3 regions of the Cupriavidus sp. OTU4054 genome follow, and region 2 is predicted to be linked to each of the others. Evidence: predicted binding sites of a transcription regulator. Region 2 holds the regulator's gene; each other region holds the start of a gene.
The links. The regulator FNR, encoded in region 2, switches genes on or off when oxygen is low (the NO sensors DNR and NnrR bind a similar motif). The targets are predictions, from matches to a motif close to TTGATNNNNATCAA.
Positions count from the first base shown of each region.

Region 1: AAHB16_RS01280 (universal stress protein) is a predicted target of FNR. The motif match lies at 1,286-1,299, and genes of this name have one in related genera.
Region 3: hemN (oxygen-independent coproporphyrinogen III oxidase) is a predicted target of FNR. The motif match lies at 1,440-1,453, and genes of this name have one in related genera.

Region 1 is NZ_JASATF010000001.1:274,100-277,357, forward strand. Features, by position in the region: gene AAHB16_RS01270 (haloacid dehalogenase type II) at 1-153, opposite strand, end outside; gene AAHB16_RS01275 (LysR family transcriptional regulator) at 301-1,257, shown strand; gene AAHB16_RS01280 (universal stress protein) at 1,364-1,798, shown strand; gene aceA (isocitrate lyase) at 1,864-3,171, opposite strand.
Region 2 is NZ_JASATF010000048.1:11,495-14,752, reverse strand. Features, by position in the region: gene ccoG (cytochrome c oxidase accessory protein CcoG) at 1-584, shown strand, start outside; gene AAHB16_RS31550 (hypothetical protein) at 601-792, shown strand; gene AAHB16_RS31545 (hypothetical protein) at 789-1,046, shown strand; gene fnr (fumarate/nitrate reduction transcriptional regulator Fnr) at 1,070-1,795, opposite strand; gene AAHB16_RS31535 (sulfite exporter TauE/SafE family protein) at 1,878-2,663, shown strand.
Region 3 is NZ_JASATF010000027.1:81,067-84,324, forward strand. Features, by position in the region: gene hemN (oxygen-independent coproporphyrinogen III oxidase) at 1-1,381, opposite strand, end outside; gene AAHB16_RS26200 (ABC transporter substrate-binding protein) at 1,557-2,735, shown strand; gene AAHB16_RS26205 (ATP-binding protein) at 2,752-3,258, opposite strand, start outside.

The sequences.
Region 1 (3,258 bases), on a different contig from region 2:
GCGCACGCGCGTGTAGTCGATCTGACGCTCGCGCCACAGCAGTGCCAGCGCTTCCCCCTTGCCCGGAAACAGCTGCTCCGCGCGCGCCGTGACCGAATACACGTCGAACAGCGTGCCATAGGCATCGAACACGACCGCGCGAATCTTGTGCATGAATGGACTGAATGGGGTTGTACACGTCTGAATGCAGGGCATTGTAGGCACGCATTGCAGTGCGACAAAGCCGGTGGGGGTCACTTGATCTTTTACTTTTCGGCATCTAATCTAGCCCGATTCCGCTGAAACTCATGCGTTGCAACCGTGGACCACTTCAAACAACTCGAGACGTTCGTGTCGGTCGCATCACGCGGCAGCCTCTCCGCGGCCGCCGCGGCCGAGGGGGTGGCGCCCGCCATCATCGGCCGCCGCATCGACGCGCTCGAGGAACGCCTGGGCGTCAAGCTGCTGGTCCGCACCACGCGCCGCCTCACGCTGACCTTCGAGGGATCCGCGTTTCTCGAGGACTGCCAGCGCATCCTCAACGACCTGCACAACGCCGAGGCCAGCGTGTCCGCCGGCGGCGTCAAGGCCAGCGGCCACCTGCGCGTGACCGCGCCGGCCGGCTTCGGCCGCAAGCACGTGGCGCCGGTCGTGCCGCTGTTCATCGAATCGCACCCCGACGTCACCATCACGCTCGACCTCGCGGACCGCGTGGTGGACCTCGTCAACGAGGGCTTCGACTGCGCAATCCGGCTCGGCGACCTGCCCGACTCGAATCTCGTGTCGATCCGGCTGGCCGAAAACCGCCGCGTGGTCGTGGCCTCGCCGGCCTACCTCGCGCGCGCGGGTACGCCGTCCGATCCGGAATCCCTCGCGCGCCACAACTGCCTGGCGTTCGGCGCCAGCGCGAACGTCCAGCGTGGCTGGGTGTTCCAGCAGGACGGCCAGCCCGTGACCGTCAAGGTGGGTGGCACGATGGAATGCACGGACGGCGCGGTGCTGCACGAGTGGTGCCTCCAGGGCCATGGCCTCGCCTGGCGCTCGTGGTGGGAAGTCGGCCACGAGATTGCGGCCGGCCGGCTCGTGACCGTGCTCGACGAATTCCAGGCGCCGCCGATCGGCATCCACGCCGTCTTTCCGCAGCGCAAGCATCTGCCGCTGCGTGTACGGCTGTTTATCGACCATCTCAAGAACACCTACGGCAATCCCGCCTACTGGCGCCGCGCCGAGCAGGCGGCCGCGCTCGCGGCCGAGGCCGGCCACGACATCGTGGCGTAACGGTGCGTGCGGCACGGCACGATGCGGTTTGATCTGAAACAAGGGCAGGCGTCGCAAGCGGACTAGAATGAACTTGTCGGGTTGACTTCGAGAAAGGAGGTCCAGCATGTTCAAGCACATCCTGTTACCCACTGACGGTTCCGCGCTGTCGAAGAAGGCCATCGACGGCGGCCTGGAACTGGCCAAGGCGATCGGCGCGCGCGTCACCGCCTATGTCTGCCTCGAGGAGTATCCCTACACGCCTTTCAGCGAGATCGTGGTGGAGGCGCCGCAGGCGTTCAAGGACCGCATCGAGAATCAGGCGCGGCTCTATCTGCGCGAGATCGAGACCGCGGCACGGGCCGAGGACCTGCCGTTCGACGCCGACATGACCACGTTCGCGGTGCCCTACCTCGGCATCATCGACGCGGCCGAGCGCCACGGCTGCGACGTGATCTTCATGGCCTCCCACGGCCGCCGCGGCCTGACCGGCCTGCTACTCGGCAGCGAGACGCAGAAGGTGCTCACGCACACCGACATCCCGGTCATCGTCTATCGATAGCAGGCGCTCCCCGTCTCCCCTCTCCCCCTCTCCCATCCAGGGAGAGGGGGAGAGGGGGAGCGACCTTACGCTGCCTTGCGCTCGGCCTTCTTCTCGTCGAAGAACTGCTCATCCTCGGTCGAGCCCTTGAGCGCCGTGGTCGAGGACTGGCCGCCTTCGATGGTCTGCGTGACCGCATCGAAGTAACCGGTGCCCACTTCGCGCTGGTGCTTGACCGCGGTAAAGCCCTTCTCGGCCGCGGCGAACTCGTTTTCCTGCAGTTCGACGAACGCGCTCATCTGGTTGCGCGCATAGCCGTAGGCGAGGTTGAACATCGAGTAGTTCAGCGAGTGGAAGCCCGCCAGCGTGATGAACTGGAACTTGTAGCCCATCGCACCGAGTTCCTTCTGGAACTTGGCGATCGTCGCGTCGTCGAGGTTCTTCTTCCAGTTGAACGACGGCGAGCAGTTGTACGCGAGGAGCTTGCCCGGGAACTTCGCGTGCACGGCCTCGGCGAACTTCTTCGCGAACTCCAGATCGGGCTTGCCGGTCTCGCACCAGACGAGGTCGGCCACTTCGGCGTAGGCAATGGCGCGCGCGATGGCCTGATCGATGCCGGGCTTGGTGCGATAGAAGCCTTCGACCGTGCGCTCGCCCGTGCAGAACGGCTTGTCGCGATCGTCCACGTCCGAGGTCAGCAGATCGGCCGCCTCGGCATCGGTCCGCGCAATCACCAGCGTCGGCACGCCCGAGACATCCGCCGCCAGACGCGCGGCATGCAGCTTGGCCACGGCTTCACGCGTCGGCACGAGCACCTTGCCGCCCATATGGCCGCACTTCTTGACGGAAGCAAGCTGGTCTTCGAAGTGGACGCCGGCGGCACCCGCCTCGATCATCGCCTTCATGAGTTCGAACGCGTTCAGCACGCCGCCGAAACCGGCTTCGGCGTCGGCCACGATCGGCGCGAAGTAGTCGACATCGCCCGAACCTTCGCTCCACTGGATCTGGTCCGCGCGCTGGAACGTATTGTTGATGCGCTTGACCACGAGCGGCACCGAGTTGGCCGGATACAGCGACTGATCGGGATACATCTCGCCCGCGACGTTCGCGTCGCCGGCCACCTGCCAGCCCGACAGATAGATCGCCTTCAGGCCCGCCTTCACCTGCTGCATGGCCTGGTTGCCCGTCAGCGCGCCGAGCGTGTTCACGAACGGCTCGGTATTGAGCAGATGCCAGAGCTTCTCGGCGCCACGGCGCGCGAGCGTGTGTTCGACCTGGATGGAACCGCGCAGGCGGATCACGTCCTCGGCCGTGTAGTTACGCGACACGCCCTTCCAGCGCGGGTTGGTTTCCCAGTCTTGCTGGAGCTTCTGGATATCTTGTTGGCGGGACATGGTGTTCTCCTGTGATCGATGTGGTGGGCTTCGAAACTCGTGACACCGACCGGTTTTTGCTGCCGCAGGTCATGTGTCTTATATAAG
Region 2 (3,258 bases):
TGCAGTACGAGTGCATCGGCTGCGGCGCCTGCATCGATGCCTGCAATCAGGTCATGGACAAGATGGCCTATCCGCGCGGGCTGATTCGCTATACATCCGAGAACGCAATGCGGCAGAGCCTGTCGCCGGAGGCCGCGCGCCGCCGGCTGCTGCGGCCGCGCGTGCTGATCTACTCGACCGTCTGGCTCGCGCTCGTCGCGGGACTGGCGGTATCGATCGCGCTGCGCGCGCCGCTCAAGGTCGACGTGCTGCGCGACCGCGGCGCATTGAGCCGCGAAGTCGAGGGCCGGTGGATCGAGAACGTCTACCGGCTGCAACTGATCAATACGACCGAAGCGCCCATGCAGGTGCGCGTGCAGGCCAACGGCCACGACCTGGCCGGTATCAGCATCGAATACGACCCCACGGCGGAGGCGCTGGCGCCGGCATCGAACCGGCTCGTGCCGGTCCGCATCCGCGTGCCCATCGAGGCCGCGCAGCCGGGCACGCACAAGATCGATATCGCGGTAACGGCGGAGCAGGGCGGTCATCAGGTGGCCGATGTCCGTCAGGCCACGAGCTTTATCGTGCCGCGCAATCTCTAGGGAACAGGGAGTTCACATGCAGACGCAACAAGGTAGACCGTGGTGGAAGGAACCGTGGCCGTGGCTGCTGATGAGCGGCCCGCTGCTGGCCATGATCGGCTGCGGCGTGACGATCTGGCTCGCCGCGCAGCATGCGGACCGGCCCGTCGCCGACGCCGAGCATCGCGGCCTGGTGGTCAAGGCCGTGCCCGAAGCGAGGCATCCATGAACGGACACACACGTTGGCGCTGGCTGATGTGGGTGTTGTGGCCCGCGTTCCTGGTGGCTGGCGTGGCGACGGCGGCGGTGTTCTCGCTCGTCGATCCCAGCGACCTCATGCTGTTCGGCCATCCGCTCGAGGCATCGCGCGAGGCCGTGTACACGGTGGGTTTCCTGTCGGCGTGGATGCTGTGCGCGGTGTCGAGCGGACTCACGCTCTACACGCTGCCCGCACCGCTTGCAGAGACCGACGAACTGGAATGAATGCGGAGTGAGCGACGATGCCGTCAGCAGCTGCGGCTGTAGATCTGCCTGAGACCATCGACGTCAACGAGCTTGACATGGCGCTGACGAATCTGGATGAGTCCGGCCTCGGCGAAGCGCGAGAACAGGCGGCTGACCGTCTCGAGCTTGAGCCCGAGGTAGCTGCCGATTTCCTCGCGGCTCATGCGGAGCACGAACTCGGTAGACGAGTAGCCGCGCGCGGACAGGCGTGTGGAAAGGTTGATCAGGAACGCGGCCAGTCGCTCTTCCGCGCGCATCGAACCGAGCGTCATCAACATGAGCTGGTCCTGCGAGATCTCCCGGCTCATCAGGCGCAGGAACTGCTGTTGCAGAGAAGGCAGTTCGCTGGAGAGTGCGGTGAGGTCGTTGAAGCGGACCACGCAGACTTCGGTGTCCTCGAGCGCCGAAGCATCGGACGCGTGCTGCATCTCGCTGAGGCCATCGAGGCCCACGATCTCGCCGGGCAGATGGAAGCCCGTGATCTGCGAGCGCCCGTCTTCCATCGTGACATGCGTCTTCAGCGTGCCGAAGCGCACCGCGTAGACGGCGGTCAGCGGATCTCCCATGCGATAGAGCGTCTCGCCCTTGTGCACGCGGTAGCGTTCCTGCACGAGCGTATCGATCTTCTCGAGGTCCTGCTTGTTCATGCCGACGGGCAGGCACAGTTGGCCCATCGCACACGTGGAGCAACGGGGGGACATCTCGGTGATCGGGATGGGCGTGAGCAATTGAGACCTGTCGGTGAAGCGCGCTCGCGGGGGCACGATGAATGCATTCTAGCGTGCGCGCCTAGACGAAAGCGAGGAACAGTTGATATTTGAGGTACTTTTCAGTGTCTTCCTATTAGCGTTATTGGGTGGCATTCATTGCGCGGCAATGTGCGGTGGCATTGCGATCGCCGTTTCGCCAGAAGCAAAGGCTGCGGGCTCGCCGGTGCCGCTTATCGCGCGGCAACGCATGCATGCATGGCGGCGCGCGTGGTGGCGCGACACGCTCGCGATGCATGCGGGCCGTGTGTCGACATACATGATGCTCGGCGCCGCGATGGGGGCGATTGGCGCGCTGGCGTGGAAGCATGACGTGCTGCCGCTGCAGCGCTCGCTGTTCGCGCTCGGCAGTGCGATGCTGATCGTCGCGGGCGTCTGGCTGATGCGGGGCGGCGCGGTGCGCATGGCATGGCTCGAACGGGTGATGGCGCGCGTGGCCGGCGCAATGCACACAACGGGCGCAATGGGCGCGACAGGTGCGCGCGTGCATGCGATGTGGGGGCGCCTGGGTCCGGTGCCGCGACGCTACGTCACCGGTCTCGCATGGGGGCTCGTCCCGTGCGGCATGGTCTACGGCGCGCTCGGGCTCGCGTTGCTGGCGGGCAACGCCGCCTCGGGTGCGCTGGTGATGGGCGCGTTCGGTCTCGGCACGCTGCCGAATCTGCTCGCGCTGTCCGGCTTCTCGGGCTGGCTGCGGCGCCAGGCGAGGCGCCCTGCGGTGCGGACGCTGGCCGGGCTGGCGGTGGCGGGCTTTGGCGTGGCCGGCATCGCGCGGGCGGCCCTGCTGCCGGAAATGCTGGCCCGGCACGGCTTCTGTCTCGTGCTCTGAGCGCGGGGCGGAGGAAGGGAGCCGGAGGGGGGCGGGAAGGGAGTCGGGAGGGGGCGGGTTGCAGGCGCCCCCGGATATGCCATACAATCGCCGGAACCACGGTATCGCGCACGTAGTCTTTGTGGCGTCCGCGGCATCGTCAGTGTGATGCCCCCCATCAGGGGGGATATCGACGGATCCCATGCTCAGGCGTGACAGATCCACCCCCACGGTATTTCTGGTTCAAAAGATCTGGTTCAAAAGACCGGGCCGCGCCGTGGAGTGGCGATGCCGGCCCCGGGGCGCTTTCCTGCCCGGGCCCGATATCCGTTGATCTTGCCGTTGCAGCGAGCGGTTCGCGGCGACGACGTCCGCCCCTGAGGGAGAAGGCGCGACGCAAGAGGTCCATCGGTCGGCCACGCCGGACGCCGGACAATCTTCTGCCGGAATGACCGGCAAATCGATGCATCAAAACGAAGTGCACGGCTTGAGTGCGACACGCATGCGAGTTGGCTGCGCGACGAGATGGCGGTGGTAATCGGCCGCTGTATCCGAAATCTCCCGTGCTTTCGGGACTTTGTCCGGAAGCAGGTGCAATACAGGCTGCACGCAATCA
Region 3 (3,258 bases), on a different contig from region 2:
GCAGTCGGCCGAGTGCGGTGACGTCGATGCGCGTCGGGTCGCGGCGTACCAGGCCCTGCGTGGCCAGTTCGTCCAGGTCACGGAGTTCGGGGGCGAAAGACTGTGCGAAATCGATAGCGAAGCGTGCCTCGATCTGCGCGATATCGAGCCTGCCGTTGCACATCAGCTCGCCGATGACCGTCTTGCGCAGATGGTCGTCCGCGGACATCTCGAAGCCACGCGACACGGGCAGGCGGTCCGCGTCGAGCGCCGTGTAGTAGTCGTCGAGCGTCCGGTAGTTCTGGACATAGCGTCCCGCCACCGACCCGATCGCGGACACGCCGAAGCCGAGCTGGTCGTAGCCCGCATGCGTCGCATAGCCCTGAAAATTCCGTTGCAGCCGGCCGTCGCGCTGGGCACGCGCGAGGTCGTCGTCGGGCAGCGCGAAATGGTCCATGCCGATATAGACGTACCCCTCCGCCGTCAGCCGTTCGATCGTCGAGACGAGGATGTCGAGCTTTTCGGCCGGCGCCGGCAGCGCGGCTGTGTCGATCCGGCGTTGCGGTTTGAACACGTGCGGCAGATGCGCGTAGCTGTAGACCGAGATGCGGTTCGGCAGCAGTACCAGTACGCGATCGAGCGTTTCCTGGAACCGCGCCGTCGTCTGGTGCGGCAGCCCGTAGATCAGGTCCATGCTGACCGAGCGGAAACCGAGCCGGCGCGCCGCGAACACCGCGTCGCGCGTCTGCGCGAACGGCTGCACGCGGTGAATGGCCTGCTGGACCTCGGGATGGAAGTCCTGCACGCCGAGGCTGATGCGATTGAAGCCGAGATCGCGCAGCCGCGACATGCGCGCGTCGTCGACGGTGCGCGGGTCGATCTCGATCGCATGTTCGCCCTCGGGCAACAGATCGAAATGCGCATCGAGGGCCGCCATCACGCGTTCCATCTCGCCGGGATCGAGAAAGGTCGGCGTGCCGCCGCCCCAGTGGGACTGCATGACGGGGCGCCGCGTGCCGAGCCGCTGCGCCACCAGCACCATCTCGCGCACGAGATAGTCGACGTACCGGCTGCTGCGGCCATGATCGCGCGTGACGATCTTGTTGCAGCCGCAGTAGTAGCAAATGTTGTCGCAGAAGGGGACATGGAGGTAGAGCGACAGCGGCGCCGAAGCGTCCCGCGCGCAATCGTCGAGCGCGTCGAGATAGCCGGCCTCCGGAAATCCCGAATGGAAACGATCGGCCGTCGGATACGACGTATAGCGCGGACCGTTGCCATCGATGCGTCCGGCCAGCGCGCGGAAGTCGGCGAGCGCATCGCGATCGAAGCGCGTGACGGCCGCAGGCGGCGATTGGGAGGGGCAGGAAAAGGGAAAGAGAAACGGAAAGTCGGGGCCTGACATGGCGCATACGGAGGTGGGGCGATGTTCGAGATCGTATTCCCACGAATTTCCGCGCGCGTTGATCGGTATCAAGTCGACGGCAACGAAGTTATCCACAGGCCGGGCGTCACAACGCAGACACGAACGCTGGCTACGCTCCGCCCTTCGTGAGCCACCCGTGCTACCTGAGCCCGCCATGCGTCCATCGCCCGCACCGTCCGCGCAGCATGCGCTCCCCGTGTCCGTTGCCCGCCGGCGAACGCTATCGGCACTGGCTGCGCTCGGCGCGGGCTGGGCATGGCCGTCGTATGCGCAGACCGCCAGTCCCGCGACCATCGGGCGACGACAACTCGTGGTCGTGCATCTGGTCGACCGCGCGGGGACGCAGGCCGATCTTGCCCGCGATTACCTCGCGGGCGCCAAGGTGCTGTTCGATGCGTCGAATGCGGCAAACGGTGCCGCGAACGGCGGCATCCATATCGCCCATATCGTGCGCGACGCCGATCCCGATCCCCGCAATGCGCTGCGGCAGGCCCTGGCGCTCGTCGATAACGAGCGCGCCGACGTGCTGTTCGGCCCCGGCGACGGCCTGCTGCCGGCGCTCGTGCAGTCGACGGACCTCATGCGCCGCGGCGTGCAGATCGTTGCGCCGCTGTCCGGCCTGGCCCTGCCCGCGGACAACGTCTGGTACACGCGGTCCGACTACGAGTCCGAACTCGATGCCGCGGTGAAGCAGCTGCGCAGCTACGGCCTGTCGGGTATCGCGCTCGCCGTCGCGCCGGACTTCGCGGCCGGCACGCTGCGCAAGGGGACGCCGTGGCTCGCGCGGATGGAGCAGGACATGTCGACGCGCGCATTCGAACTGACGGGCGACGTCACGGAAAGCGCGCGGCAGATCGCGGCGCGCAAGCCCGGTGCCGTGCTGATTGCCGGCGATACGCTCGCGTACGGCAACCTCGGCCGCGCGCTGGCCGCGCGGGGCTGGTTCGGCTTTCTGGTGGGATTGTCATCGGTCAGTCCGGCATCGGCGCGCGAGATTCTTGGCGCGCGCTATGCGGGCGGCATCGTGCTCACGCAGGTGGCGCCGGGCCCGCAGGCGTCGACGCTGCGCGTGGTGAAGGAACACGTGGCACGGATGAAGCAGTACCTCGACGAACCGCCCTCGCCCGCGACGCTGGCCGGATACATCGGCGCGGCATGGCTCGCGCGCGCAGCGGCGGGTACGCGCGCACCGGGGGCGCCGGAGTTGCGGCGCGCGATGCAGTCGCGGATCGACGTCGGGGATTTTCTGCTCGATTTCACGCGCGGCGCGCGCGGGTCGCAGTACGTGCAGCTGGCGGTCATCGGCAAGGACGGCGCCCCGCAGCGGGCCTAGCCATCCCTCCTCGGGCTCAGTCTCTCGGCAGCACGATGCGCACGCGCAGGCCGCCTTCCAGACGGTTCGACAACTCGAGCTCGCCGCCATGGCGCGCCACGATATCGGCCGCGATCGCGAGGCCCATGCCCACGCCGCCCGTCGCGCGGCTGCGCGACGACTCCACGCGGTAGAACGGCTCGAGCACGCGTTGCAGTTCGGCGGGCGGAATACCCGGCCCGCTGTCGCATACATCGATCACCACGCGCTCGGCACTGTCCGACAGCACGATCTGCGCGGCACCGCCATAACGATGCGCGTTCTCGACGAGGTTCACGACCGCGCGCCGCAATTCCGCGGGGTACGCATGCATCGGCTGCGCGCTGCCGATCAGCGCCACGTCCTGCCCGATCTCCTGCGCATCGTCGACGATGGCCTGCAGCAGCGCCTGCACATCGACACGCTGGCGCGGGCCCGTGGCATCGTCGCGCTCGCGCAGGTAATACAGCGTGGCGTCGATCAGCCCGTTCATCTCGGCGAGGTC